4 regions of the Streptomyces sp. NPDC096105 genome follow, and region 3 is predicted to be linked to each of the others. Evidence: riboswitches for the same ligand, from Rfam matches in the RefSeq annotation. Region 3 holds a riboswitch; each other region holds the start of a gene.
What was found. A riboswitch is a leader RNA that binds a small molecule or an ion and turns the genes downstream of it on or off. The one in region 3 is predicted to bind cobalamin.
Positions count from the first base shown of each region.

Region 1: another riboswitch for cobalamin. It lies ahead of ACIQ8B_RS27695 ((2Fe-2S) ferredoxin domain-containing protein); the one in region 3 lies ahead of ACIQ8B_RS18940 (hypothetical protein).
Region 2: another riboswitch for cobalamin. It lies ahead of ACIQ8B_RS06295 (ribonucleoside-diphosphate reductase subunit alpha); the one in region 3 lies ahead of ACIQ8B_RS18940 (hypothetical protein).
Region 4: another riboswitch for cobalamin. It lies ahead of ACIQ8B_RS26785 (ABC transporter substrate-binding protein); the one in region 3 lies ahead of ACIQ8B_RS18940 (hypothetical protein).

Region 1 covers NZ_JBIWGC010000023.1:67,586-74,851, reverse strand. The annotation lists gene ACIQ8B_RS27725 (ATP-binding cassette domain-containing protein) at 1-745, shown strand, start outside; gene ACIQ8B_RS27720 (hypothetical protein) at 855-977, opposite strand; gene ACIQ8B_RS27715 (hypothetical protein) at 1,067-1,552, shown strand; gene ACIQ8B_RS27710 (cation transporter) at 1,558-2,265, opposite strand; gene ACIQ8B_RS27705 (ArsR/SmtB family transcription factor) at 2,266-2,601, opposite strand; gene ACIQ8B_RS27700 ((2Fe-2S)-binding protein) at 2,893-3,603, opposite strand; gene ACIQ8B_RS27695 ((2Fe-2S) ferredoxin domain-containing protein) at 3,640-4,044, opposite strand; cobalamin riboswitch at 4,107-4,233, opposite strand; gene ACIQ8B_RS27690 (hypothetical protein) at 4,302-4,772, opposite strand; gene ACIQ8B_RS27685 (hypothetical protein) at 4,914-5,147, opposite strand; gene ACIQ8B_RS27680 (hypothetical protein) at 5,406-5,756, opposite strand; gene ACIQ8B_RS27675 (hypothetical protein) at 6,093-6,587, opposite strand; gene ACIQ8B_RS27670 (SagB family peptide dehydrogenase) at 6,680-7,266, opposite strand, start outside.
Region 2 covers NZ_JBIWGC010000003.1:167,896-175,161, reverse strand. The annotation lists gene ACIQ8B_RS06300 (ribonucleotide-diphosphate reductase subunit beta) at 1-299, opposite strand, end outside; gene ACIQ8B_RS06295 (ribonucleoside-diphosphate reductase subunit alpha) at 356-2,713, opposite strand; cobalamin riboswitch at 2,837-2,976, opposite strand; gene ACIQ8B_RS06290 (GNAT family N-acetyltransferase) at 3,059-3,562, opposite strand; gene mctP (monocarboxylate uptake permease MctP) at 3,642-5,270, opposite strand; gene ACIQ8B_RS06280 (DUF3311 domain-containing protein) at 5,267-5,542, opposite strand; gene ACIQ8B_RS06275 (GntR family transcriptional regulator) at 5,746-6,510, opposite strand; gene nagB (glucosamine-6-phosphate deaminase) at 6,668-7,266, opposite strand, start outside.
Region 3 covers NZ_JBIWGC010000011.1:10,355-17,620, reverse strand. The annotation lists partial or broken gene ACIQ8B_RS18960 (tRNA (adenosine(37)-N6)-threonylcarbamoyltransferase complex transferase subunit TsaD) at 436-822, shown strand; gene ACIQ8B_RS18955 (GNAT family N-acetyltransferase) at 822-1,394, shown strand; partial or broken gene ACIQ8B_RS18950 (5-methyltetrahydropteroyltriglutamate--homocysteine S-methyltransferase) at 1,644-1,931, shown strand; gene ACIQ8B_RS18945 (ferric reductase-like transmembrane domain-containing protein) at 2,040-3,020, opposite strand; cobalamin riboswitch at 3,275-3,441, shown strand; gene ACIQ8B_RS18940 (hypothetical protein) at 3,650-4,558, shown strand; gene ACIQ8B_RS18935 (cysteine synthase family protein) at 4,555-5,577, shown strand; gene ACIQ8B_RS18930 (ATP-grasp domain-containing protein) at 5,574-6,815, shown strand; gene ACIQ8B_RS18925 (MFS transporter) at 6,808-7,266, shown strand, end outside.
Region 4 covers NZ_JBIWGC010000021.1:79,429-86,694, reverse strand. The annotation lists gene ACIQ8B_RS26805 (phosphatase PAP2 family protein) at 1-229, opposite strand, end outside; gene ACIQ8B_RS26800 (hypothetical protein) at 415-609, opposite strand; gene ACIQ8B_RS26795 (SDR family oxidoreductase) at 700-1,500, opposite strand; gene ACIQ8B_RS26790 (thiamine pyrophosphate-requiring protein) at 1,678-3,510, shown strand; cobalamin riboswitch at 3,677-3,865, shown strand; gene ACIQ8B_RS26785 (ABC transporter substrate-binding protein) at 3,895-4,938, shown strand; gene ACIQ8B_RS26780 (FecCD family ABC transporter permease) at 4,935-6,050, shown strand; gene ACIQ8B_RS26775 (ABC transporter ATP-binding protein) at 6,047-6,817, shown strand; gene ACIQ8B_RS26770 (glycoside hydrolase family 11 protein) at 6,871-7,266, opposite strand, start outside.

The sequences.
Region 1 (7,266 bases), on a different contig from region 3:
CGTCACCTACCGCTACGACGGCGCCCCCAAGGCCAGCCTGAGCAACGTTTCCCTGCACGTGCGGCGCGGGGAGATCGTGGCGCTGGTCGGGGAGAACGGCTCCGGCAAGACGACCCTCTCGCGCCTGCTGTGCGGACTGCTGCTGCCCACCGAGGGCGACGTGGCCTGGGACCACGCCTCCACCGCGGACCTGGACCCGTGGGGGTCGTGGGAGCACGTCGCGCTGGTGCCGCAGAAGTTCACCTACCTGCCGCTGACGATGCGCGACAACATCACCTTCGGGCAGGGCGACACCAGCGACGCGGCTCTGCTCGCCGCCTGCGAGGCGTCCGGCGCCGCGGAGATGCTGCCGGGTCTGCGCTCCGGCCTGAACACCCTGCTGACCAGCGAGTGGTTCGGTGGGCAGCAGCTTTCCGGCGGGCAGTGGCAACGCCTTGTCCTCACCCGCGCGTTCCACCGGCAGGCGTCGCTGCTGGTGATGGACGAACCCACGGCCGCCCTCGACGCCCGCGCCGAGCACCGGATCTTCGCCGGCCTGCGCGAACTGGCCAAGGACCGCGCCGTCCTGCTGATCACGCACCGCCTCACCAACGTGGCCGTCGCCGACCGGATCGTGGTGTTGAACGAGGGGCGGATCGTGCAGGAGGGCACCTACGCCCAGCTCACCCAGCAGGCAGGGCTGTTCCGGACCCTGTGGGAGCTGCAGCGCCGGATGAGCGACGACACCCCTGATCACCCGGCCTGAGCCCGGCCGCCGTTCCGCCAGGCCGAGACGGCGGCCCGCTCCCGACGCGTCCTTCGCACCACGTCCCGACTGCCCGACGCACCTCCCCGGAAGGAGTGCCGTGCCTACTTCACCGGCCGCCGAAGCCGGCGACCCGAGCGAGCTTCGCCACCGACTCGTCGAGCAGCTCCGCGCCGGCCACCACATCCGCTCCGCCGCGGTCGAGCGCGCCTTCCGCACCGTGCCCCGCCACGTCTTCGCCCCCGAGGTCCCCTTCCCCGCTGCGTACGCCAGTGACATCGTCGCCACCCGTCACAGCGCGACGGCACCATCACCAGTTCCTTGTCCGCACCCTGGCTGCAGGCCGGCACGCTGGAAGCCGCCCGGATCCAGCCCGGCCACCGCGTCCTGGAGACCGGCTCCGGAGGCTACGACGCTGCCCTCCTGGCCGAACTCGCCGGTTCGGCCGGTCACGTCACCACCCTGGACATCGACACGGCCGTCACGGAGCGGGCCCTCCGCTTCCTGCCCGAGGCCGGACACGGGACCGTGCCGCTGGACATCGACCGCGGCGAGTACCTGCTCCACCTTCGCGACGACTTCCCCGGCCGGATCCGGGAGCCGGGCATGTGGTCCCTGCTGGGCGGTGGGCGGGAGCCCCAGGACACCGCCCTGGAGCACGCCGTCCGGTCCGACTCCGTCCGGTCCACGGCTCGAGACTCCGGCAGTTCCCCGGCGGCGAGCTGGGAGATCCGCATGGCTCTCATGCGATCGACGGTGAGCCTTCGCCCCGGCTCGAAGGTCGAGCCGGGGCGTTCGCTGATGTGAGTGGTTCAGCAGCAGGAGCATCCCGAGCCGCAGCCGCAGCCCATCAGCGTTCCGGGCACCGGCGGCGCGGTGGGGGCGGCCGGCGCGCAGCAGCCCTTCCCCTGCCAGGCGTCGCGGCCCTCCTTGACGGCGATCGCGGCGATGACGAGGGCGGCGATCGGGTCGGCCCAGGACCAGCCGAGCAGCAGGTTGGCCAGCAGGCCGACCAGGAGCACGGCGGAGAGGTAGGTGCACAGCAGGGTCTGCTGGGAGTCGGCGACCGCGGAGGCGGAGCCGAGCTCGCGGCCGGCCTTGCGTTGGGCTGCCGACAGGAAGGGCATGATCGCCAGCGAAAGGGCGGCGAGGACGATGCCGGTAATCGAGTGGCCGGCCTCGCCGGTGCCGGTCAGCGCGCGGGCGGCATCGACGGTGACGTAGGCCGCGAGCGCGAAGAACGACACGGCGATGATCCGCAGAGTGCGCTGCTCGCGTGCTTCGCGGACAGCGGGGTCGCCGGCGGAGAACTGCCAGGCGACCGCTGTGGCGGAGGAGACCTCGATGACGGAGTCGAGTCCGAAGCCGATCAGGGCGGTCGACGAGGCCAGGGTGCCTGCGGTGATCGCGACCACGGCTTCGATGACGTTGTAGGCGATGGTCGCGGCGACGAGCAGGCGTATGCGCCGGGTGAGCGTGTCACGGCGGACCGGGCTGGGGCCGAGGGACAGAGCGGTCATTCAGCAGCAGTCCTTCTCGTCCGCATCCGGGCAAGTCTTGTCCGCCTCGACCGCGACGACAGCTGTCCGCAGGTCGTCGAGCGCGTGGCCGAGGCGTTCGTCGGCGAGTTCGTAGCGTGAGCGTCGGCCGTCGGGGACGGTGACGACCAGGCCGCAGTCGCGCAGGCAGGCCAGGTGGTTCGACAGCCGGGTGCGGGAGATGCCCAGGGCGTCGGCCAGGTCGGCCGGGTAGGCGGGAGTCTGGCGGAGGGCGAGCAGGATGCGGCAGCGGATGGGGTCGGCGAGGGCGCGGCCGAACCGCGCCAGCACCTCGATGTCAGCAGCGAGTGTCGGCACCCCCTGAGAGTACATCGAATCCTGAATTCAGAGAATCCTGGATTATGAGGCCGGTGACCTCCTCTGCGCAGGCGTTGTCCTGCCCGCCGATGCGCTTCCAGGGGTCGGCGGTGTTCTGGTGGACGCCGGGCAGCCGGCTGACCATGACCGCGGGCAGCTCGGAAGCCGGCTCGACGAGTGCAGTGCCGCGGGCCGTGCGAGGCCGGATGCCGAGCGGACGGAGGCGGCGGACAGGCCGGCTGCGGCTGAGGTGCTGGGCCGGTGAGCGGCACAGCCCGGAACGGATGCACCTCATCGCGGGGCTCGGCGGCGTACCTCACCGGCCAGCCCGCAGTCACCGCACTTCGAGCCGTTCGGCGCGCGGTAGTAGAGGCAGCAGCTTCGGCGGCGGAACGCGAGGTCGGGGCCGGTGAGCACTCCGGTGCCCGCCAGGCGTCCGGTGTTGAGCAGCGCGGTCGTGAGGCCGGTGAGCGGCCCGCGTACGGCGGGGCGGAGCGCGAGCAGGGCGTGGGCCGCCCCGGCGAGCGCCGACGCCGAGTTGCCGTCCAGCAGACGCGGGGCGACCTTGACGCGCAGTCCGTCGGCCAGTGCCGACAGGTGTCGTGTCACCTGCTGGTACAGGGCGCGGGCACCGCCGTCGTCGAGCCGGTCGGCGTACCAGCCGGCCGGGCGGGGCACCCGGAGGGCCGGTCCGTCGCCGGCCCGCTGCAGTCCCTCCAGGTCGGGGACGATCCCGTGCAGGACGACGCAGGCCAGGGCCGGTGACCAGAGGCGGGCGGCGTGACCGAGCTGGGCGATGGAGACGGCGACGCGCGGTTCCGGAGTGCGGTGGCGGCGTGCGACGGCTTCGGCGAGGTCGGTGAAACCCGCCGCGTAGGAACGGGCGATCGGATGCCAGCCGTCGTCCCGTCCGCCGACCTGCGGGGCGAAGAAGCCGCCGAGGCCGGCCACGTCGTGCAGTGCGGCGGTGACGGACGCGGTTGAGGCACGGGCTTCGTGCACGCTTCCTGTCCTCCCTCCGGCTCTCCGTCCGTACGGTCAGGAGGCCGTACGCCGTCGCGGCGGCGTGATGGCGTACAGGTCGAGGATGTCCGGCCGGGGTGCGACGCCCGGTCCGCCGGCGCGTGCCCAGGCGGCGATGTCCTCGGTCGTGTCCGGGTCGTTGACCAGCCCCGGCCAGACCGGCCGGGCGCCGGCGGCCCGGCCTTCGGCGGAGGGCTGGACGACGACGACGTTGGCGTGTTCGCAGACGTCGAGGCAGCCGGAGACGCGTACCGGTGCCGCGGCACGCAGGCGTTCGGTCCGGGCCGCGTGGTCGACGCCGGTCACCTTGGGGCTGCCGCAGCAGCAGTCGCGGCACACCACGATGCGGCACGGCACGGTGCCGGTGGCCGCTGCGGGCCTCTCGTCGTCCGTCGTCGGTCCGGTCGGCGGTGCGGACATGCGGCGCCGTCCCTCTCTCCGGGGAGATCCGCCCCGGTGGTCCGTCGAGGAGGCGACCGCGTGAGTCTCCTGGCTCCCGGGTCGATGCCCGTCCCGGCCTTCCCACCCGTTGCCGGGCCGTGGCCTGCCGGGACCCGCTCGCCGGTCACAGTGGCGGGACCGCGCCGGATGCACACCGGCTTCCTCGTTCCGCCGTCGCCCTGTCGCCGGCCGTCATCCCATCCCGGGACGCCGTCCGGCCCGCCCGGTACCGGCCGTCAGTCCGTCTCCTGGGCGTGGGGGGCCGTCGCGGGCGGGTGGACCGGACGGTCCCGTCCGCCGTCACGGCCGGACACCGCCACGACGACGAGCCCGACGACGACGGCCGCGACGGCGACCCGTCCCGCCGCCCGTACCCACCAGCCCGGCCGGGCCGAGCGGGCGTGGAGGGCGGAGGCGATGAGCACGGTCGCGGCGAGGGAGAGAACGGGCCAGCCGCGCATCAGATTGACCACCAGGGTGAAACCGACCGCCGACGCGGCGACGGAGTCGGCCCATGCCGGCCCCCTCCTGTCCTCGCGGTGCGCGAAGCGGGCCATCGCGACGAGGCCGACGAGGAAACTGACGAACACGGCGACTGCGCAGAAGAGCACGAGCTCCTGTTCCTCACCCGCCGCGGCCACGATGATGAGCGCCGCCGCGGCCAAGTAGACGACGACGGACCAGTACGGCGTGCGGTGGCGGTTCACCCTGCTCAGGATGGGCGGCAGCACACCGGGGCGCTCGGGGTCCCGGCCAGCGTCTTCAGCAGGCCGGGGCCGGCCTGGAACCCCGAGCTGCCCGCCGCGGAGCAGCAGGAGGGAGCTGGTCAGCTGGAAGGCCCCGTACAGTCAGCCGGAGCCCACCGCGGCGTGCGCGATGTCGGCGATCTGGGTCGGCTCCTCCTCGGGTATGCCGATGTGCAGGCGTACGGCCAGTGCGGTCAGCACCAGGGTCAGGCCGCCCACGATGACCGGTAGCAGCGCCAGCGTGCCGCGTCCGAAACGGCGCCGCTGGGTGTCGTCGAGCCGGCCGAGCTGGGCGATGACCGTGGACGGGGCCTCGACTCCGGTGGCCGGGGCCATGGCGACGGGGAATGCGAGAACGACGGCTGTCGCAGCCGAGCGACCGGGGTCCGTCTCCTGGGGTGCGTGCCCGGTCGTGTGGGGTGAAAAGAGCACCGAGCGTCGAGGGCCACGAGCGCTCACCGGCGTGAGGGACGCTCCGGCGGTCTGTCGGGACATGGTCATGTGGGGGACCTTTCGCGGCGAGCGGCTTTCCCCTGTCCAGAGCAACGCCGTCCAGGGCGGCGAAGGGGCTGCCAGGAGAAGGTCAGAACTGCGTCAGGAAGGCATCAAGGATCCGCTGACGGCGAGGATCAGGTTTTTTACTTTGTTCACTACTCTCTGAACATTCGATACGATCGATGCATGCAGATCCAACTGGGCGCCCTCGTGTCCGAGCCGTGGTTCGTCACCGCTCTCGCGCTGGCCGCCGTGGTCGGCGACGCGCTGCTGCCGTTTCTGCCCAGCGGCAGTCTCGTGATCGCCGCCGCACTGCTCTCCCTGGACCATGGCGGCGCACCGATCGCGCTGGCGATCGCCGTCGCGGTCGCCTCGTTCCTCGGCGATCTCGTCGTCGTCGCGCTCGCCCGTGGTGGCTCTGCCCGAGCGGACGTCTTGCTCGAACGGCACGTGAAACTCGCCTCGGGCGCGGGCCGGCTGAGCCGCCATCTCGCGCGGCGGCTGCCAGCCGCGACGGTGGCGGGGCGATTCGTGCCCGCCGGCCGTACCGTCCTCGGCCTGACGCTGGGCGCCGTGCCGGGGCAGCGTGCCCGCTATCTGCGCTGGTCGGCTGTCGGCGGCCTGGCCTGGGCCTGCTACCTCGTGGTATTAGGCGTGGTGAACGGCCTGTGGTTCGAGACCCGCTGGATCGGCTTCGCGGTGTCGACGGCCGCGGCGATCACCCTCAGCGCCTGCCTGGCCCGCTCGCTGCGCCGCCGGGCCGCCGCCGAAGGGTCGCCGGCTTCCTCATCCCAGGCCGGAGGCCTGGAGGACTCCGCAGGCCGTGTCCGTGTCGATGCAACGGGTGAGGCGCCGCAGATCGTCATTGCCGGTGCGCAGGGTTCCCCGCGCACAGGAGTGCCGTACGCCCTCCTCCACCGTGTGCCACAACAGCGGATTGCCGGTCAGCACGCGCGCGGCGATGTCCACCCGGCCGCCCGCGTCGTCGCACAGGAGCACCCGCGAGGAGACGCCATCGGCCCACTCGGCGGCCACGAGGCGGTCCGTGCGCACCGACGTGCGGCTGAGGATCCCGTGGGCAGCGATCCACCCCTCCCCCACGCTCACCCTCGCTGGAACCAGCACCACCAGCAGCAACGTGCTCAGGCCCGTCCACAGTGCGGCCCGAACCGGGCTGAGCCCGCCCATGCCCGCGTCCGTCACGAACAGCAGCTCGAGCACCAGCGCCGACCATGCCGCGCCGTACCGCAGTTCGCGGGACCAGTGCCGCTCGTGGACCACCCCGGCCCGGGTGCTGCTCCCCGTGGCGTCCGGGGTGGGCCGGGCCTGTACGCGGTGTCGCGACGTACGGCGTTTTGTCCGCCGGCCGCGCTTCACCGCTGTTCACCGCTCCCCGCCGGGACCGCCGTGCCCAGCAGGAAGCCTCCGACGGGTATCTCGGCGTAGGGAGCGAGGCGGAAGGCGCGTACGGGCGTGTCGCTGCCGCCGCCCAGTACGCAGCCAGCCAGGTCCATGGCACCGGCGACGAGCGAGAGAGTCTGGAGCAGGACACCGGTGTTCTTCGGCGTCAGCGCGTAGGAGTGAGCCGCGTACTTCCAGGAGAGTCGCTTGATGCGGGACACCACGGTGAGGTGGACGTCGGGCACGGCTCGCTCTCCGGCGGCGGCGCTCGCCTCGCGCAGCAACTGATCCATGGCGCCGGGGTGATCCGGGAGCTCGGTGAGGGCGTGGCCGAGCGGGTCGTAGTGGTACAGACCCGGATCGAGTCCGTCGCAGCGGCGTACGGCGGCGTACAGCTCGAGTTCGTGGGCGGAGCCCGCGCTCGGGTAGGGCCTGCTGGTGACGGCGTACGGGCGGTCGTCCTCGCTGCGGGCGGACAGCACCGTCCGGACGCGGGCGGCCCGGTGGAGGAAGCTGCCCGATTGCCTGCGCGTCAGCGGTCGGCCGCCGAATGCGCGCC
Region 2 (7,266 bases), on a different contig from region 3:
AGGTAGGTGTCCAGCAGCGTCAGGTAGAACTGGACGTGCACGGCCTCCTCGAACAGCTGCCGCGACAGGTACAGCCGCGCCTCGGGCGAGTTGATGTGCTTGTACAGCGTCAGCACCAGGTTGTTCGCCACGATCGAGTCGCCGGTCGCGAAGAACGCCACGAGCCGGCCGATCAGGTGCTGCTCCTCCGGTGTCAGCTTCGCCAGGTCGGCGACGTCCGAGTGCAGGTCCACCTCCTCGACGTGCCAGGTGTTCTTGATCGCGTCCCGGTAGCGCTCGTAGAAGTCGGGGTAGCGCATGGGGCGCAGGGTCAGCTCGAAGCCGGGGTCGAGCAGGTTCTTGGTCGCGCTGGTGGTCACTGGCAGGCCTCGCAGGATTCGGGGTTCTCGAGGGAGCAGGCGACGGCCTCGGGGCCGGCCGGCTGCTGGACGGGGACGGCGGCGCGGGCCGCGCGGGCGATCCGGGTCGCCGGGCGGGAGCGCAGGTAGTAGGTGGTCTTCAGCCCCTGCTTCCAGGCGTAGGCGTACATCGAGGAGAGCTTCCCGATGGTCGGCGTCTCCAGGAACAGGTTGAGCGACTGCGCCTGGTCGAGGAACGGGGTGCGGGCGGCGGCCATGTCGATCAGGCCGCGCTGCGGGATCTCCCACGCCGTGCGGTACAGCCGCCGCACGTCCTCGGGGATCCACCCGAAGTCCTGCACCGAGCCGTTCGCCTCGCGCAGCGCCTCCCGGGTGCGCGCGTCCCACACGCCGAGCCGCTTGAGGTCCTCCACCAGGTACGAGTTGACCTGGAGGAACTCCCCGGACAGCGTCTCGCGCTTGAACAGGTTGGACACCTGCGGCTCGATGCACTCGTACACGCCGGCGATGGACGCGATGGTCGCGGTGGGCGCGATCGCCAGCAGCAGCGCGTTGCGCATGCCCGTCGTGGCGATCCGGCTCCGCAGCGCCTCCCAGCGCTCCGGCCAGGCCAGGGCGACGTCGTAGTGGTCGGGGTGCAGCACGCCCCGGGCGGTACGGGTCTTCTCCCAGGCGGGCAGCGGGCCGTGCCGCTCGGCCAGCTCGGCGGACGTCTCGTACGCGGCGAGCATGATCCGCTCGGCGATCCTCGTGGAGAGCGCCTTCGCCTCGGGGGAGTCGAAGGGCATCCGCAGCCGGAAGAACACGTCCTGCAGCCCCATCACGCCCAGACCCACCGGGCGCCAGCGGCTGTTGGACCGGGACGCCTGCTCGGTCGGGTAGAAGTTGATGTCGACCACCCGGTCCAGGAACGTCACGGCGGTGCGGACCGCGGCGTCCAGGCGCTCCCAGTCCATGCCGTCCCCGTCGGCGAAGGCCGCGAGGTTGACCGAGCCCAGGTTGCAGACCGCCGTCTCCCCGTCGTCGGTGACCTCCAGGATCTCCGTGCACAGATTCGAGGAGTGGACGACGTGGCCCGGCTCGGCGGTCTGGTTGGCGGTGCGGTTGGCGGTGTCCTTGAAGGTCATCCAGCCGTTGCCGGTCTGCGCGAGGGTGCGCATCATCCGGCCGTACAGCTCGCGGGCCGGGAGCGTCCTGCGGGCCAGGCCCTCGGCCTCGGCGGCGCGGTAGGCCGTGTCGAACTCCTCGCCCCACAGGTCGGCCAGCTCGGGCACGTCGGCCGGGGAGAACAGCGACCACGCCGCGTCGTCGGCGACCCGGCGCATGAACTCGTCCGGCACCCAGTGCGCCAGGTTCAGGTTGTGCGTACGGCGGGCGTCCTCACCGGTGTTGTCGCGCAGCTCCAGGAACTCCTCGATGTCCGCGTGCCAGGTCTCCAGGTAGACCGCGGCGGCGCCCTTGCGCCGGCCGCCCTGGTTCACGGCGGCGACGGAGGCGTCCAGCGTCTTCAGGAACGGCACGATGCCGTTGGAGTGCCCGTTGGTGCCGCGGATCAGCGAACCCCGGGCGCGGACGCGGGAGAAGGACAGGCCGATGCCGCCGGCGTGCTTCGAGAGGCGGGCGACCTGGTGGTAGCGCTCGTAGAGGGAGTCCAGCTCGTCCTTGGGGGAGTCGAGGAGGTAGCAGGACGACATCTGCGGGTGGCGGGTGCCGGAGTTGAACAGCGTGGGGGAGGAGGGCAGGTAGTCCAGCCGGCTCATCAGCCCGTACAGCGCGGCGACCTCCTCCAGCGCCCGCACGCCGTCGTCCTCGGCGAGACCGCAGGCGACCCGCAGCAGGAAGTGCTGGGGCGTCTCGACGACCTTGCGGGTGACCGGGTGGCGCAGCAGGTAGCGGCTGTGCAGGGTGCGCAGCCCGAAGTAGCCGAAGCGGTCGTCGGCGCCGGCGTCGATCAGCGCGTCCAGACGGGCCGCGTGCAGCCGGACGAAGGCGGCGGTCCGGTCGCTGATCAGGCCCTCCCGGTGCCCGGCGGCCACCGACCCGGTGAACGAGGTGACGCCCTGCGAGGCGGCCTCGGCGCGGATGCCGAGGGTCAGCAGCCGGGCGGCGAGCCGGGAGTAGGCGGGGTCCTCGGAGATCAGTCCGGCCGCCGCCTCGGTGGCCAGGTCCCGCAGCTCCGTCTCGTCGGCGGCGGCGGACCGGCCGCGCAGCGCGGCGGCGGCCACCCGGCCGGGGTCGGCGTCGGGCAGGTCGGCGGTCAGCTCCGTCAGGGTCCGCAGCAGCGCGGCCCCGGGGCCGTCGCTCTTCTCGGTCACGCCGGTCGCTGAAGCCGGATCGGCTGGCGCGATGGTCACGTGGGGCTCTCCCTCGCTCGGCACGGGGCCTCGAAAGGAGCAGGGGGCAGCACACGAGCGCACGCGGCGTCGCGTCCACCGGCCCATTCCACGAGGCCCGGACGTCAGGGCACCCGGACCGGAAGGGCCGGGCGCACTGTCGGCAGGTCCTCGGACTTGACTCCCGTGCGCGCCCGTGGGCAGGCATGGGTACACCGTTGCGGGACAGTTCCGGATTCGCACCGGATTCCCCTGCGGCGACAGCGAGCATGAGCATACATCTTGTGCCGGGCGTCGCCGGCGGACCCATATGTTGTGTCGCGCAGGGGTTATGGTGGTGCCGGGCGGAAGGGCCGGGCGGAGCCGTCAGAGCGTCAGCTCGTGGACGAGCAGCATGATGTCGTCCAGCTCCGGCAGCGGGTTCCAGTCCCGCCGGGGGGCGCGCGTGAAGCCCAGCCGTTCGTACACCCGGTGCGCGGCGTGCATGGTGTGCTGGGTGGACAGCACCATCCGCGCGCACCCGAGCGCCCGCGCCCGGTCGACGCAGGCCCGCACCAGGGCCTCGCCGGCGCCCCGGCCGCGGTGGGCGCGGGACACCGCCAGCATCCGTATCTCCGCCTCGCCGGGCTCCGCGGTGTCGGCCATCGGTCCGGGGCCCGGCACGAAGGTCACCCCGCCCAGCAGCGTGCCGTGCTCCACGGCGACCAGCACCTCGGCGGCCGCCGCGCGCTTCGCCACGTCCCGCAGCTCGCCGAGGTAGGCGTCGCTCTCCCCGAAGTCCAGCAGGCCGTCGCCGAGATGGGCCTGCGCGGTGATCTCACCGAGTTCCGCGTGCTCGCCGGGCGCCACCGGCCGGGTGACGATGTCCATGCGGGGGAGTCTGCCGCACGGGGACGACAGCGGGCCGCCGGTTCTCCACCGGCGGCCCGCTGCCCTCTGCCCTGCCGCGTCAGTGCGCGCTGCCCGCCGTGGCCGGCGGGAGCTCCACCTTCACGCCCGGGTCGCCGGCGTCCGCCGTGTAGTCCTGCGGCTGGGTCTCGTCGACGCCCTCGGGCGCCTTGACCGCCCGCATGACGAAGGTCAGGACGACCGTGACCAGCACGTTGATCACGAAGGCGGTGAGACCGATGTAGCCGATCTCCCCGATGCCCGGGATCTCCTTGGCGGAGCCGCCGAAGTGCTTCTGCGTCGGCGACGCCACCCCGTACGCGGCGACCGTGCCGTAGATCATGCCGACCGCCCAGCCGCCGATCAGCGCCCAGCGGTGGAACCACCGGGTGAACAGGCCGCCCACCAGCGCCGGGAAGGTCTGCAGGATCCAGATCCCGCCCAGCAGCTGGAAGTTGATGGCGACCGTCTTGTCCATGGTCAGCACGAAGGCCAGCGCGCCCACCTTCACCAGCAGCGACACGACCTTGGAGACGGCGGTCTCCTGCCTGGGCGTCGCGTCCGGCTTGATGAAGTCCTTGTAGATGTTGCGGGTGAACAGGTTCGCCGCCGCGATCGACATGATCGCCGCCGGCACCAGCGCGCCGATGCCGATCGCCGCGAAGGCCACACCGGCGAACCAGTCCGGGAACATGGTCTCGAACAGCTGCGGGATGGCCAGCTGGCCGTTCTGCACCTTCACCCCGGCCGCGATCGCCATGAAGCCGAGCAGCGCCAGCAGGCCCAGCATCAGCGAGTACAGCGGCAGGATCGTGGTGTTGCGGCGGATCACCTCACGGCTCTTGGAGGACAGCGTCGCGGTGATCGAGTGCGGGTACATGAACAGCGCGAGCGCCGAGCCCAGCGCCAGCGTGGCGTACGTCCACTGGCCGGCCTCGCCCGGCACCAGCGAGCCGCGCGGCGCGCCCGTGGCCGGGTTGGTCTCGCTGTACGCCTCCTGCGCGGAGGCGAAGATCTCGTCGAACCCGCCCAGCTTGATCGGGATGTAGATGATCGCCACCGCGATGACCAGGTAGATCAGCGTGTCCTTGACGAACGCGATCAGCGCGGGCGCCCGCAGCCCGGACGAGTAGGTGTACGCGGCGAGCACACCGAACGCGATGAGCAGCGGCAGGTCCTTGACGAACCAGTTGGTGTGCTCGCCGCCGCCGACGCCCATCACGTCCAGGACGGCCTGGATGCCCACCAGTTGCAGCGCGATGTACGGCATCGTCGCCAGGATGCCGGTCAGCGCGACGGCCAGCGACAGCCCCTTCGAGCCGAACCGCCCGCGCACGAAGTCGGACGTCGTCACATAGCCGTGCTTGTGCGACACCGACCACAGCCGGGGCAGGAAGGTGAAGATCAGCGGGTACACCAGGATCGTGTACGGCACCGCGAAGAAGCCGGCCGCGCCCGCCGCGTAGATCGCCGCCGGGACGGCCACGAAGGTGTACGCGGTGTACAGGTCGCCGCCCAGCAGGAACCAGGTGACCCAGGTGCCGAACGAGCGCCCGCCCAGGCCCCATTCGTCGAGGGTGTGCTCGTTCGCGGCCTTGCGCCAGCGCGCGGCCAGGAAGCCCATCACGGTGACGAGCACGAAGAAGAAGACGAAGACCGCGAGTGCCACGCCGTTCACGCCGTCGTTCACTGCTCCGCACCCCCCTTCCCGGCCGAGCGGGCGCGCTGGTCACGCTGGTCACGCTGCCACAGCTTGTACGCGACCATCGTCAGCGCGGTCGAGATCAGCACCCAGGCCATCTGGTACCAGTAGAAGAACGGGATGCCGATGAACACCGGGTCGGTCTTGGCGTAGGACCCGACCCACAGCATGGCCACGAACGGTGCGACAAGACAGAGACCGATGACGACGCGCACGGGCGTCACCACCGGCTCTCGTGGTGTTTCCGGGGCTTGTGACATCAGACGGCTCCCGTCCCCTCAGTGATCGCCGACGTTGGCTCGCGGCAATGTAGATGAGGGTCCGGGGTGGTCGTAACCCCCCGTAAGAGGAGAGGTGTGCGGCAGCGGCGCAACCGCGAGGCGACAGCGGCGAAAATCCCTGTCAGCCGCCCGGTCCGCCGGGTCGTGCGGGACGGCGGAGGGCCGCCCGGAGGCGTCCGGTCTCAGTCCTGCGGGCGCTTGAGACGCGCGACGAACTTGTACCGGTCGCCCCGGTACACCGACCGCACCCACTCCACGGGCTGCCCCTCACGGTCGAGCGAGTGCCGGGACAGCATCAGCATCGGCAGGCCGACGTCGGTGCCGAGCAGGCCCGCCTCGCGCGGCGTGGCCAGGGACGTCTCGATGGTCTCCTCGGCCTCCGCGAGATGGACGTCGTACACCTCGGCGAGGGCGGTGTAGAGGGAGGTGTACTTGGCCAGGCTGCGGCGCAGCGCCGGGAAGCGCTTGGCGCTGAGGTGGGTGGTCTCGATGGCCATCGGCTCGCCGTTCGCCATGCGCAGCCGCTCGATGCGCAGCACCCGGCCGCCGGCGGCGATGTCGAGCAGGCCGGCCAGCCGGTCGTCGGCCGTGATGTACCCGAGGTCGAGGAGCTGCGAGGTCGGCTCCAGGCCCTGGGCGCGCATGTCCTCGGTGTACGAGGTGAGCTGGAGCGCCTGGGACACCTTGGGCTTGGCGACGAAGGTGCCCTTGCCCTGGATCCGCTCCAGACGGCCCTCGACCACCAGTTCCTGCAACGCCTGGCGCACGGTGGTGCGCGAGGTGTCGAACTCGGCCGCCAGCGTGCGCTCGGGCGGGACCGGCGTGCCGGGAGGCGCGGTCTCGGTCATGTCGAGCAGGTGCTTCTTCAGCCGGTAGTACTTGGGCACGCGCGCCGTACGGACAACGGTCCCGCCCTCGTTCTCCGCACTGCTGACGTCGGTGCTCATGCTCTGCCTTCCCGGCTCCGGCTGCCGAAGCGGCCGACAGACCGTCGGCCACGGCTGACATCGTGGCACGGCTCCGGGCGGGGGCGGGCCCCTCGCACGCTCCGTGATCCCTTTTGTATACCCCTGTGACCGTGATGGTCCAGACCACGGGCGAGGGTCAGATGCCCTGCCACTCCGGCTTGCCGGCGTAGGTGTGCCGGAAGTAGTCGGCGAGCTTCAGCTTGGAGGCGGCGGCCTCGTCGGCCACCACGGTGGCGTGCGGGTGCAGCTGCAGCGCGGACGCCGGGCACACCGCCGCGACCGGGCCCTCGACGGTGGCGGCGACCGCGTCCGCCTTGCCCTCGCCGGTGGCCAGCAGCACCAGGTGCCGGGCCTCCAGGATGGTGCCGATGCCCTGGGTGATGACGTGGTGCGGGACCTGGTCGACGTCGCCGTCGAAGAAGCGGGCGTTGTCCGCCCGGGTCTGCTCGGTCAGGGTCTTGATCCGGGTGCGCGAGGCGAGCGAGGAGCACGGCTCGTTGAACCCGATGTGGCCGTCGGTGCCGATGCCGAGGAGCTGGAGGTCCACACCGCCGGCCTCGGCCAGCTCCCGGTCGTAGCGCTCGCACGCGGCCTGGACGTCCTCGGCCGTGCCGTCGGGGCTCAGGAAGGCGTCCACCGGGATACCGAGCGGGTCGAGGACCTCGCGCCGGAGCACCGAGCGGTAGGACTCGGGGTGGTCGGCGGGCAGCCCCACGTACTCGTCGAGCTGGGCCA
Region 3 (7,266 bases):
GTTCGGCACGGATGGCGGACGAGCCCCAGCCGACGCCTCCATCACCTGGACGCAGGACGCGGGCCCGCTCCTCCGTTCCGTCGGCCACGGCGCGAACGGCGGCGGACTCGTCGCAGCCGAGGGCCTTGAGCGGGACGGACCGTGCGGCATCCGGCGGGCCACCCCGGCCGTCGGCGCCGGCCCGGACGACTTTCGCCGCGGTGGCCCATGACAGCCGGGCGGAGGTCACTGCTGCGCACCTCGGGACCAGGGGCAGCGCCGGAGGAGTCCAGGCCGCACCCTCCGGGGGCGGCCATGTGCGCGGAGCCGGTTCGGCGCACATCATCGAAGGCCTTATTGCACAATGCTTGCAACAACTTATCGATGGCAGAAAGGTCGGCCATGAGGTCTGCGACGGCACCGGGCACCGAGGCGTCCTACGACAAGACGGGAGCGGACCTGGTCCGGGACCCGACCACACGCTTCGAGGACACGCTGGACGACGCGGTCGCGGAGTGCTTCGACAAGGCGGCACGGGTCTTCGGGCTGCCGTATCCGGACGGTCCGGCCACCGAGGCGGTCACCGCTCGCGCCGAGCACGGCGTGGGCACCCTGGTCGTGGTCGGCGGTGTCGCCGCGAACTCGCGGGTGCGGCCGCCGGCCGAGGAGCACTGTCTGGCGGCGGGCGTCGGACTGCGGGTGCCGCCGCTGCGGCTGTGCATCGGCAACGGCGCGATGACCGCCCCCGTCGGCGGCCTTCTCGTACGGGCGGGCGCCGCGCCGCCACCGCTGGAGTACGCCGCACTGCGTCCCGTCGTCATGGGGAAGACGGTGGCCGCCTGATGACCACCGACATCCGTGTGCACCGGGACGCCGGGATGCTCACGCACACCGAGTCACTGCGTTCGGTGTACGTCGGCGCCTTCTGCGCCCCGCCCTGGCACGAGGACGAGACGCAGGCAAACGAGTTCGTCTCCCGGCTGCCGGCGAACGTACGGCGTGCCGGGTTCACCGCCGCGACCGCCGTGCGCGACGGGGAGGTCGTCGGCTTCGCCACCGCGTGGACCACTCCGGCCCCCTTCCCCACCGACCGCTGTTATCCCCAGGCGGCCGCCGGCCTCGGCAACGACCGCACCGCCGCCTGGTTGTGCGGGGCCCGGGAGATCGACGAGCTCGCCGTCCGGCCCACCGCCCGCGGCACCGGCCTCGCCACCCGCCTCCTCGAAGCGGTGACCGCAGACGCGCCCGAGGGGCGGGCATGGCTGCTCACCTCGGTCCGGAACGGGCGGGCCATGGCCTTCTACCGCCGCCACGGCTGGACGCAGGCCACCCACCCCTCCCCCGACGGCAAGGGCATCGTCGTCTTCCTCGGCCCGCGCCACCCCGCCCGTTCCCTCGCCCCGCTCCCCCTGTGAGCCTTCGGAGCCCCGCCTTGCGCACCGCTGAAATCCGCCGCCATTTCCTCGACATCGTCACCGAGCGCGCCACAACGTGGTCCCCAGCACCCCACTGCCGACGCCTGCCCCGACCCTGCCGTTCGTCAAGCACTGGCCCAAGGCGGCGGGGTCCTGGCGCCGTTCGGGGTACGTGACATGGGTCACCGCCCGGATCACGGACGTCCGCGTTCCTGACGGGCCGACTGCCCGTAGGCTGCCCGCAGCAGCTGGTTCGCCTTCGCCAGGCAGAAGACCTCCGAGGTCGTCGCCCTCGCCAGGGGTCTCGCCCGGGGCACCGACGCCATCGCCGCCGACCTGGCGGCGAACCGTGCCGACCTCGTCTCTCGTGCCGACTCCCCCGTCACCCGCGATCCGGCCGTCCGCGCCCGCGCCTCCGCGGTCACCGGGGCCGACGCGCGCCGTTCCCAGTCCTACGCGGAGCGTGCCGCCGCCCAGCGCGCCCACCTCGGGCTGCCGCCGGCCACGACCATCGGCTCGTTCCCGCAGACCGGCGAAAGTGGCGGGACCGCGCCGGATGCACACCGGCTTCCTCGTTCCGCCGTCGCCCTGTCGCCGGCCGTCATCCCATCCCGGGACGCCGTCCGGCCCGCCCGGTACCGGCCGTCAGTCCGTCTCCTGGGCGTGGGGGGCCGTCGCGGGCGGGTGGACCGGACGGTCCCGTCCGCCGTCACGGCCGGACACCGCCACGACGACGAGCCCGACGACGACGGCCGCGACGGCGACCCGTCCCGCCGCCCGTACCCACCAGCCCGGCCGGGCCGCGCCCCCGCCGGGTGGACCCAGCCGTTCGGCCCGCCGGGCCGGCCGCAGCAGACGGAGCAACAACAGCACCGCGACCGGCAGCTGCAGCAGCCACAGAACGGTGCGCGGCCACTCCCCGTACCAGACGTTGGTCCCGTACAGCAGCGTGTGCCACACGCTCAGCACGTACACGACGATCACGAACCGGTGCAGCCGGCGCCAGGTGCTCGCCCCGATGCGGTGCCGGACGTAGAACAGCAGCCCCAGCGGGATCGCCAGGTACAGGGCTCCCTGACCGATCGGGATGGCGATGCGGCCGGTCCCGGAGTCGTACCAGCCCGGCACGAAGGTGTCCGCGAAGGCCACCCACAACCGCTCCGCCCAGTCCACCTCCGTCTCGTAGCGCACGAGTTCGGCGGCGAACATCAGCGCGTGCGCGAACATCAGCGCCGTGGTCGTCAGGCTCGTGGTGCGGTGCCAGCGCTCCAGCACCTGCCGGGAGACCGGCAGGCGGGCGGGGCGCGGCCCCGACAGCAGCAGACCGAGCATGACCGTGCCCCACGCCCACAGCAGGGCGGACCAGCCGAACGCCTGACTGAGCAGGTACATCCAGTAGGTGCCGGGATCGTCCATGAACGGCATGACCGCGACCGTGTCCGAAGCACCCGAGTCCATGCGCGCCCACAGCAGGGCGAACACCAGCGCCGTGACCCCCACCGCCGCGCCGGCGTCGGGCAGGGCGGCCCGCAGGTCGCCGCGCAACGCGACGCGGTCCCCGGGAGGCCGTCGCCGTCCGGGCGGCGACGCCGCCCCGTCCTCGTCCGGCCTCACGTCTGACGTCATCAGGGGCCTCCCCGGCACGGGCCACCGCAGCAGCGGTGCGCATGTGGCGTGAGGTGACAAGTCTGGCCGATGAGGGAGTGATCCCCGGAGACGTTATCCGGCCAGAGCCACCACGAGAACTGCACGGGACACACCTGGTTTCCGCCTCCCCTCCACATTCAGGACAACCGCCGAAGCCCCACTGTCGCAGGAATACGAGCGCCTCTACGCTGATACACGCAGTCGGTTCGCGCCTCCCGTCCGCCCGGACGCCCGGTGGCGCGACGCAAGAGGGAACCCGGTGCGAATCCGGGGCTGTCCCGCAGCGGTGAGTGGGAACGAAAGCCGTCGATGTCACTGGGCCCGCGTCAGGGCCGGGGAAGAGACGGCCGGTAGGTGTCCGCCCTTTCGGCGGACGTGCCCGCGAGTCCGAAGACCTGCCACTGCGCCCGCGTCCCGCGGGCTGTGCGCGTGACCTCGTGGACTGGGTCGGCGGTATGGGCGGTCGTACGTCGTGCGTGTGGCCGAGCCTCCTTCCCTGTCGGTGTGCAAGGCCCGGTACGGAGGAGGATGATGTGCGGGACCCAGCCTGTTCGCGTCGGCCGTACCGACCCTGGGCCGGCGTGTCGTCCGACGGACCGGGGCCGACGATGCCCGGACCCGTCGCGGGCGTCCTCCAGGAACCGGACGTGTCCGGCGGCACGGTGTCCGGTGTCTGCCACGGCACTCTGGGCGAGCTGTACCAGGGCCCGTTGCGAGCGGGCACCGATCCTGAGATCGCGGTGGTGTCCTTTCCCGTCGACCGTCACTCCTGGGTGTACTTCACACCGAGGACGACGGCCGGCTCGCCGCGTCCGCCGGCGCTGGGTGAGAAGTCGGCAAAAGCGGTGCGGCTCTTCCTGGACCACTACGGCCTCGCCCTGCCCCCGGGCGACTGGCGCACCCACTCCGAACTGCCGGTGGGCGTGGGGATGGCCAGTTCCACGGCGGACATCGTGGCGACGCTGCGCTGCCTGTTCCGCGTCTTCTCCCTGCCGTACGACACGGACGTGGTCCTCGGCGTCCTGGCGGGCATCGAGCGCGCCGACAGCGTCTTCCTCGACGAGTTCGCCTTGTACCTCAGCGGCCGGCACCGGGTGGTGCGGCGGCTGGGCCCGGGCATCGGCTTCCACACCGCCTACGTCACGGAACCCGGCACGGTGGACACCGCCGCCGTCACTCCCCTGCTGCTGGACCACTACCGGCGCCGCGGTGAGGAGTACCAGCGGTGTCTGACCGATCTGCTGAAGGGCTTCGACTCGGGTGACCCGGCCGCCGTCGCCCGTGCCGCGACGACCAGTGCCGCGTTGTCCCAGGAGGTGCTGCCCAAGGCGACCTTCGGCAGTCTGCAGGCCCATCGTGAGCGGTTCGGCGCCGACGGCGTCTTCGTCGCCCACACCGGCTGCCTGGCCGGCTTCCTCTTCGCCTCACGCCCACGGGCCGAGGTCAAGTCCGAACTCTCCGCGTTCTTCCGCTCGCTCGGCCACCAGTGCACCTTCGCCCAAGGAGGCTACGGGTGATCCACCCCCACATCGCCGACGCTCTGAAAGTCCCGGACCTCGTCCGGCTCACCGACGGCCTGGTCCTGCTGCGGTTCGAGTCGATGAAGATCTACTCGGCCCTGGCCGCCGTCCGCCATCTGCTGGAGCGGGGCACGGTCCGTCCGGGCCAGACCCTGATCGACAGTTCCAGCGGCATCTACGCCTACGCCCTCGCACTGGCCTGCCACCGGTACGGCATGCGGTGCCACATCGTCGCGTCCACCACCGTCGACGCCACCACCCTCGCCCAACTGGAGATCCTCGGCGCCACGGTGGAGCAGGTCAGACCGTCGCGGAACCTGAAGCTCGACCAGGAACTGAGGGTGCGGCGGGTGCGCGAGATTCTCGCCGAGGAGCCCGGACACCACTGGATGCGCCAGTACCACGACGACGTCCACTACCTCGGCTACCAAGAGGTCGCCGACCGGATCGCGGCGGAGTTCCCGGCCGTACCGCTGACCGTCGTCGGCGGGGTGGGTTCCGGAGCCTCGACCGGTGGCATCGTGGAGCGCCTGCGCGTCACGGACCCCTCGGTGCGTCTGGTCGGCGTCCAGCCCTTCGGCAGCGTCACCTTCGGCAGCCAGGACCACCACGATCCCGAGGCGATCATCGCCGGCATCGGCTCGTCGATCGTCTTCGACAACGTCCGCCACCACCTCTACGACACCGTGCACTGGCTGGATTTCACCCACGCCATGTCCGGCGCGGTCGCCCTGCTGCGCGAACACGCGGTGTTCGCCGGGCTGTCCACCGGTGCCGGCTATCTGACGGCGACGTACGAGGCCCGCCGTCACCCCGACGGACTGCACCTGGTGATAGGGGCCGACACCGGACACCGCTACGTGGAGCGCGTGTTCGCCCGGCACGCCGAGGCCCTGGATCCGGCCGCGCTGAAACCCCTCGAGGTCCGCACTCCGGAGGAGATGACCATGCCCTGGTCGAGGATGACGTGGCAGCGCACTCCCTGCCCGGCCCACTGGAAGGAGCGGGCGGCATGACCGTGGCCTGCCTGGAGTCGCTGACCTTCGGCCTCGGCCATCTGGTCCGCGCCGCCGACCGGCTCGGCGAGCGCCTGCTGCTCCTCACCCGGGACCCCGCCTACTACGCCTACGAACTGGACCGGTTGCCCGCCGACGCCCTCGACGTCGTCGTGACCGATACCTTCGACGTGGAACGAACCGCCGATCTGCTCCGGCGCACCCCGGGACTGCGCGGCCTGATCAGTTCCACCGACACCTGGACCCTGGCCGGCGCCGCCCTCACCGAACGCCTCGGCCTGCCCGGTCTCGATCCAGCCGTCCTGCGACTGACCCGGGACAAGGCCGCCGTACGCAACAGACTGCACGACGCGGGCCTCACCCGCGCAAGGGCCGTCGAAAGCGCCGAGCCGGACCGCGAGGCACGCGGGCTGCTGCTCAAGGAGGCGGGACTGCCGCTCGTGCTCAAGGACACGGCGGGCACCGGGAGCCAGAACGTGTGGCTGGTCCGTGACGAGGGCGAACTCGACGCGGCGCTGGCGGAGGCGTCCGGTCGGGATCTGAAGGGGCGGTTGTTCGCCGAGCCCTATTTCAACGGCCCGGTGTACAGCGCAGAGACGCTCACCTGGGACGGCCGCACCCGGCTGCTGGGCGTCTCCAGCCGGCTTATGTCACCGGAGCCGCACTTCCGGGAGGAGATCACCGCCTTCCCCGTCGCCTTCCCGGGCCCGCAGCGGACATCGCTGGAGCGTTGGCTCGATCAGGTGCTCGCCGCCATCGGCTACACCGACCGGTTCGCACATGTGGAGTTCGTGCTGACCGCCGACGGCCCGGAGGTGGTGGAGGTCAATCCCCGGATCGGAGGCGCGCTGGTCGGGGAGGGCATGTGCCGGGCGCTCGGCGTCAACGTGTACGAGGCGATGATCGAGGCCGCGCTCGGCCACCGCCCCCGGCTCATGGACGCGGCCCTTCCCGGCGGTCCGGCCGTCGCCTTCGTTCTCGGCTACCCCGCCGCACCCGGCGTGTTCACCGGCGTGGCCGGGCTCGACCGGCTCACCGGCATGCCGGGAACGCCCGCCTGGTACCCGGTCAAGCAGACCGGCGACCTCATCGAGCACCTGGGCGACAGCCGTGGATACGCGGGCATCGTGTACGCCGAGGCGGAGACCGCCGAACTCGCCACCCACCGCGCGGTGGCCGCCGCCAACGCCCTGAGCGTCCTCACCGACCCGGCCGGCCGGGAGGCGCCCTGTGGGTGAGCGCACCACCCGGGGACCGGGGCTGCGGGCCTCGCTGTTCCCGCTCACCGGCCCGCTGCGGTTCCTCCTGCTCAGCTCGTTCCTCATTCCGCTCGGCAGCTTCATGGTCCTGCCGTTCATGTCGGTGTTCCTGCACGAACGGCTCGGGATGGGGCTCGGCACGGTCGGTGTCGTCCTGGCCGTGGCGTCGCTCGTGCAGTTCTCCGGCGGCATCGTCGGCGGGGCCCTCGCGGACCGGATCGGGCTGCGCCGCACGATGCTGTGGGCACTCGTCGTACGCACCGCCGGTTTCGCCGGGCTCCTGCTGACCCTGCGCTGGCCACCCCTCGCGATCTGGGCGCTGGTCCTGACGTGCTGCGGTGCCGCGCTCTACCTGCCCGCGAACAAGGCGTACCTGGTGCACGGCGTCGACGACGAGCGCCGCCCGGCGTTCCTGTCGGCGGGCAACGCG
Region 4 (7,266 bases), on a different contig from region 3:
AGTCCGTCGCGGAGGCGACGTGCCACCACGGCGCCCCGGCCCCGTACGCCGCCTCCCCGATCCGCGCGTCCGTCCGGCCGGGCCCGTCGTCACCGGCGTACCGGACCCCGAGCACGACGACCACCGACGCGGCGAGGGCGGCGACGACCGCGAGGCGCCGGCGCAGCACCCCGGGCAGCACCGCCGCGGCGGTCGCCTTGCCGTCCGTCACCGTCACCGTGCCGTCCACCCCCGTGCAACGCCCCGTGTCAGCCTAACCGACGGTGAGGGAAGGGCAGTTGAGGGACGGACGGCGTCGAGGGGCGTCGGGCGGCGCGAACCGGCGGTACGCGGGCGCCGTTCACGCCCGCGTACCGCACGACGGCGGGGGCGCCGCTCGTGCACAGCGCGCCCCCGCCGTCGGCCGGCGGCCCCTCAGGCCGGGTGGTCCGGCTGCTGCTCCGGGGGCGTACCGCCGCCCCGGCCGCCGCCCTTGTTGCCGCGGTCGGTGCCGTGGGCGCGCCCGCCCTCGCCCCGGCCGGGCTGGGACGCCTTGCGGGCTCCGCTGTCCTGCGGCGTGCCCCCGCCCTTGTCGCTGCGCCGCAGCTCGGGCTGTTGCGGATTCGACATCGGCTTCCTCCTTGCGTCGCCTGCGCCTCGGTGCGCCTGCCGCTCACCGGGTGTCTCGTGTGCGCGGGCCGAAACGCCCGGCCGTCCGGATCAGTCCCGCGGGCCGTCGCCCGTCCCCGGCTCGGCCAGCCGCCGGTGGGCCGCCGCCTTCACGCCGTCGGGCAGCACCTTCCCGGCCAGGCCCTGCGCCTTGGTCATCAGCGACCCGGTGACGGCCTTCTTCTCGCCCTTCACGATCGCTTCGAACGCCTGCTCGGCCACCTGGGCCGGGGGGTCCTTCTTCATGGAGCCCATGCGGGTGTCGTCCGTCATGTCGGCCCGGTCGAAGAACTCCGTCTCCGTCGGGCCCGGCATGAAGGCGGTGACCGTCACCCCGGTGTCCTTCACCTCCTCCGCCAGCGCCTGCGCGAAGCTCTGCACGAACGACTTGGAGGCGTTGTAGACCGGCTGGAAGGAGCCGGGCATCTGGGCGGCGACGGAGGAGGTGAAGGCGAGGCGTCCCGCGCCGCGCGCCACCATCGCCCGCAGCAGCGGCTTGGCCAGCCGCACGGTCGCGGTGACGTTGAGGTCGATGACCTCCTGGTCGTCGGTGAGGTCGGTGTCCACGAAGGCGCCGCCCTGACCGACCCCGGCGTTGAGGACGGCGACGTCGACGGTCAGGCCGTCGAGCGCGTCGAGAAGCAGGAAGCGTCCTTCGCCGGTCCGCAGGTCGGCGCGCACCGCGCGCACCTCCGCGCCCGACTCCCGCAGCTTCTCCGCCGCGCCCTCCAGCTCCTCGTCCTCGGCGTTCACCACGAGGTCGTAGCCGTGCGACGCGAACTGTCCGGCCAGCTCGAGGCCGATGCCGCTGGACGCGCCGGTGATCAATGCGAGTGGCCGTGTGTCAGTCATGCCGGACGGGTAACCCCGCCGGTCCGGGTCACGCACCCCGCCCTCCCCCGACGTTTCCCGCCCGTCCGCCCGGTTACCCGCGCGGTGGCGCGTCCCGCACGTCCGGGGCCGCGCCGCGCCCCCTTTCCCGGCGCCGGGGACCGGCCGTCCGCCGGCGGGAGCAGAAACGGAGTCCGCATGGCCAGCACGAAGGTGTCCGACTTCATCCTCCAGCGGCTGCGCGACTGGGACGTCGACCATGTCTTCGGCTACGCGGGCGACGGCATCAACGGACTGCTGGCCGCCTGGGGCCGCGCCGGCAACGAGCCGAAGTTCGTCCAGGCGCGGCACGAGGAGATGTCCGCCTTCCAGGCCGTCGGCTACGCCAAGTTCTCCGGCAAGGCGGGTGTCTGTGCCGCCACCTCGGGCCCCGGCGCGATCCACCTCCTGAACGGCCTCTACGACGCCAAGCTGGACCACGTCCCGGTCGTGGCGCTGGTCGGGCAGACGAACCGCAGCGCCATGGGCGGCTCCTACCAGCAGGAGGTGGACCTCGCCGCGCTCTTCAAGGACGTCGCGTCCGACTTCTGCGAGACGGCGACGGTCCCCGAGCAGCTGCCGAACCTGATCGACCGCGCCTTCCGCACCGCGTACGCCCGGCGCACGGTCACCGCGGTCATCCTGCCGGGCGACGTGCAGGAGATGGACTACAGCCCGCCCACGCACGCCTTCAAGATGGTGCCCTCCAGCCTCGGCCTGGGCCGGTACGCGCCGGTCCCCGCCGACGAGGACCTCCAGCGGGCCGCCGACGTGCTGAACGCGGGCGAGAAGGTCGCCGTGCTGATCGGGCAGGGCGCGCGCGGCGCCCGCGAGGAGGTCGAGCGGCTCGCGGACGTGCTGGGCGCCGGGGTGGCGAAGGCGCTGCTCGGCAAGGACGCCCTGCCCGACGACCTGCCGTACGTCACCGGCTCCATCGGGCTGCTGGGCACCCGCCCCTCGTACGAGCTGATGCGGGACTGCGACACGCTGCTGATGATCGGGTCCAGCTTCCCGTACACGCAGTTCCTGCCGGAGCTGGACCAGGCGCGGGCCGTGCAGATCGACATCGACCCGCACATGATCGGCCTGCGCTACCCGAACGAGGTGAACCTGGTCGGCGACGCCCGCGAGACCCTGCGGCGGCTGCTGCCGCGCCTGCACCGCAAGGAGGACCGGACCTGGCGGGAGCAGGTCGAGAAGAACGTCACCCGTTGGTGGGAGGTGATGCAGCGGCGCGCCGCCGTGAGCGCGGACCCGGTGAACCCGGAGTACGTGGTGCACGCCCTGGACGGCAGGCTGCCCGACGACGTGGTCCTCGCCGCCGACTCCGGCTCGGCCGCCAACTGGTACGCCCGGCACCTGCGGCTGCGCGGCCGGATGCGCGGCTCACTGTCCGGGACGCTGGCGACGATGGGCCCCGGTGTGCCGTACTGCATCGGCGCGAAGTTCGCCCACCCCGACCGGCCGGCCATCGCCCTGGTCGGGGACGGGGCCATGCAGATGAACGGCATGATGGAGATGGTCACGGCGGCGAAGTACTACCGCGAGTGGTCCGACCCCCGGCTGATCGTCGCCGTGCTGAACAACGGCGACCTCAACCAGGTCACCTGGGAGATGCGGGCCATGTCCGGCGCGCCGCAGTTCGAGGAGTCGCAAGCCATCCCGGACCTGCCGTACGCGGACATCGCCCGGCGCATGGGCCTGGACGGGGTCCGGGTGGAGAAGCCGAAGCAGGTCGAGGCCGCGTGGGACCGGGCGCTCGCCGCGGACCGGCCGTTCGTCATCGACTTCCGCACCGACCCGGCGGTGCCGCCGATCCCGCCGCACGCGTCCCTGGACCAAATCGAGGCGGCGGCCGCCGCGATCCTCAAGGGCGACAGCGACCGCGGCTCGATGGTGCGGCAGGGCCTGAAGGCGAAGGTCCAGGAGATGCTCCCCGGCACCCGGCACCGCGCCGGCCGGCCGGGCGCGGGCCCGGACGACAGCGCCTGAGCCCGGTACCGTGCCTCCCGGGACCGCGCGCCCTCCACCTCTTCCGTCCGGCGTCCCCGGGAGCGCTCCGCGCCCGGCCGGGCGCGGGTCGCCGGCGGGCGGTGCGAGGCGCCGCCGCTCCGGGGCGGGTGCGGACACCCGCCCCGCCCTTTCGCCCCGCGGGGGCCGACTCGTAGGATCGACGGGTCATCAACACCGCGACGGGAGACAGGAAGCCGGTGCGAGTCCGGCACGGTCCCGCCACTGTGACCGGGAAGTGCACCCCCTTCCACGTGCCACTGCGCGCCGCGCGGGAAGGCCAGGGGGAAGCGTCGATCCGGGAGTCAGGACACTGGCCTGTCGCGGGCCCGTTCCGAGGAGCGCGGACTCCCCAGGAGGCTTCACGTGTACGACGGCACGTCCCGTCCCGCCCTGTCCACCCCTGCCCGCGGGCGGCTCGCCGTGCGGGCGGCCGCCGCCGCCCTCGCCCTCGCGGCCGCCCTGCTGACCGCCGGCTGCGGATCGTCGCGGGACACCGCCCAGGACGCGAAGGCGCCGGCCGCACCGGCCGCAGGCTTCCCCGTCACCGTCGACAACTGCGGCGTGCGGACCACGTACGAGAAGCCGCCCGCGCGCGTCGTCACCATCCACCAGCACCCGGCGGAACTGATGCTCGCCCTCGGTCTGAAGGACCACATGGTCGGCACCGCCTTCCCCGACTCCCCGGTCCTGCCCGAGCTGAGGAAGGACTACGCGTCGATCCCCGAACTGGCCAGGAAGGAACCGTCGTTCGAGACGGTCCTGGAGGCCGACCCGGACCTCGTCTACGGCGGTTACGGCAGCGCCTTCGCCGAGAACGAGGGCCGTTCCCGCACGGCGTTCGCCGACGCCGGCATCGACACCCACCTCAACCGCGAGTACTGCGGCAGGAAACGGGTCACGATGCGGGACACCTACGACGAGATCCGCACCGTCGGCCGGATCTTCGGCGTCCCGGAGCGGGCCGACACGCTGGTCGCCGGCCTCGCGGACCGTGTCGAGAAGGCCGCCGGCAAGGTCGCGGACGCGCCGAAGGTGCCCGTCTTCGTCTACGACAGCGGCGACCGGACCGCCTTCACCGCGGGCGGCAAGAGCCTGGGCACCGAACTGATCCGGCTGGCCGGCGGCGAGAACGTCTTCGCCGACCTCGACGACGTCTTCGGCGACGTCTCCTGGGAACAGGTCGTCGACCGCAGGCCCGAGGTCATCGCGATCTACGACTACGCCGGCGCCGGCAGCGTGGGACGGAAGAAGAAGTTCCTGCTCTCCCAGCCCGCTCTCGAGGACGTGCCCGCCATCAGGAACAAGCGGTTCGTCGTCCTGCCGCTGACCGCCACCCTGGTGGGCGTCCGCTCCGCCTACGCGGTGGAGGACCTGGCCCGCGGCCTCCACCCCGAGAGCTTCGCGTGACGGCCCCGGCCGTGGGGACCGGCACCGAGCGGGCCGCACGGCGACGGCACGAGGACGACGGGCGGGCCGGCCTGGCCGGTCTCACCGTCACCCTCGTCGTCCTGGCCGTCACCCTGGCGGTCTCCGCCACCGCCGGTCTGGCCATCGGGTCGGTGCGGGTGCCGCCCGGCCAGGTGTGGGGCATCGTGACGCACGCGCTGGGCGCCGGCTGGACGGAACCGGACTGGTCGCGGGCGCGGGAGACCATCGTGCTGGACGTGCGCGCGCCGCGCGTGCTCCTCGGGGCCGTGGCCGGGGCGGGCCTCGCGGTTGTGGGCACCGCCCTGCAGGCCCTGATCCGCAACCCGCTCGCCGAGCCCTACCTGCTCGGCGTCTCCTCGGGGGCGTCCCTGGGCGCCGTGTCGGTGATCGTGTTCGGGGTGACCCTGTTCGGGCCGGCGTCGCTGTCGGTCGCCGCGTTCGCGGGCGCGCTGGGCGCCCTGGTGCTCGTCTACGCCACCGCCCGCACCGGCGGCCGCATCACGTCGGCACGGCTGGTGCTGTCCGGTGTGGCCGTCGCCGCGATGCTCACCGCCGTGCTGGACCTGCTGCTGCTCGCCACCGACCGGGGCAACGAGGCCCGCGCGGTCCTCGCCTGGACCCTGGGCGGCCTCGGCGGGGTCACCTGGGACACGGTCCGGCTGCCCGGCGCGGCCCTGCTCCTGGGGGTCGCCGTCCTCATGGTGCAGGCCCGCAACCTCAACCTCCTGCTCGCCGGTGAGGAGGCCGCGACCACGATGGGCCTGGACGTGGCCCGCTTCCGCGCCCGCATGTTCGTCGTGCTCTCCCTCGTCACCGGCATCCTGGTGGCGGCGTGCGGCCCGATCGGATTCGTCGGCCTGATGGTGCCGCACATCGTCCGCATCGCCGTCGGCGGCGACCACCGGCGCGTCCTGCCGACGGCGGCCCTCGGCGGCGCGGTCTTCCTCGTCTGGGCGGACATCGCCGCCCGCGTCGTCGTGGCGCCCATGGAGATCCCCGTCGGCGTGCTGACCGCCCTGTGCGGCGGCCCCTTCTTCCTGTGGCTGATGCGCCGCACTGCCCGCCGGAGCACCGACCGGGGAGCGGTATGACCGGCACCGAACTCGTCATCGACACGGTCACCCTCACCGCCGGCGCGCACCGGCTGGTCGAGGAGGTCTCCCTGACGGCCCGCCCCGGCGAGGTCATCGGCCTGGTCGGTCCGAACGGCAGCGGGAAGTCCAGCCTGCTGCGCGCCGTCTACCGCGTCCTGCGCCCCGCGGCCGGCCGGGTGTCCGTCGACGGCGCCGACGCCTGGTCGCTGCCCGTGCGGCGACTGGCCCGCACGGTGGCGGCGGTGGTGCAGGAGACGGGCGCCTCGTTCGGCCTCTCGGTGCGTGAGGTCGTCGCCATGGGCCGCACCCCGCACAAGCGGCTGCTCGACGGCGACACCGCCGAGGACGCCGGTGCGATCGCGTCGGCGCTCGAAGCGGTCGACGCCACGAGCCTCGCCCACCGCCCCTTCGACCTGCTCTCCGGCGGTGAGCGCCAGCGCGTCCTCATCGCCCGCGCCCTCGCCCAGCAGCCCGCACTGCTGGTCCTGGACGAGCCGACCAACCACCTCGACATCCGGCACCAGCTCGAGCTCCTCGGCACCCTGCGGAGGCTGCCGGCGACGGTCCTGACCGCCCTGCACGACCTCAACCTCGCCGCCCGCTACTGCGACCGCCTCTACGTCCTGCACGCCGGCCGGGTCACGGCCTCGGGCCCGCCCGCGGACGTCCTGACGCCCCGCCTGCTGGCCGAGGTCTACGGCGTGGCGGCCGAGGTCGCCGTCCATCCGCGCACGGGTGCTCCCCAGGTGACCTTCCTCCCGTGACCGTGGAAGGGCCCCGTGAGCGGCGTGCTCACGGGGCCGGTGCGGCGACGGGATCAGCCGGAGACCGTGATGGTGGAGCTTCCGCTGCTCTGGTAGCCCTCGGTGGCCATGATCATGTAGTACCTGAACTGGCCCAGGTTCAGGCCCGCGCGCGCCCAGGCGTCGAAGTGGTTCCCGGTGGTGATGGTGCCGGATCCACTGGTCACCTTCGACCGGCGGACGCTCCAGTACTGGTCGAAGGTGCGGGTTCCCTCGACGGACGGGGCGTTGTACCGGGTCGTCCGGTAGATGTCGTACGTGCCGCCGTCGCTGGTGACGGTGCCCCGGTGCTCGCCGGTGGGCCGGTAGCTGCCCCAGTTGTCGACGATGTAGTACTCGACCAGCGGGTTCGAGGTCCAGCCGTAGAGGCAGCCGTAGCCGTTGCCCGACGGGTTGAAGTAGCCGGTGTA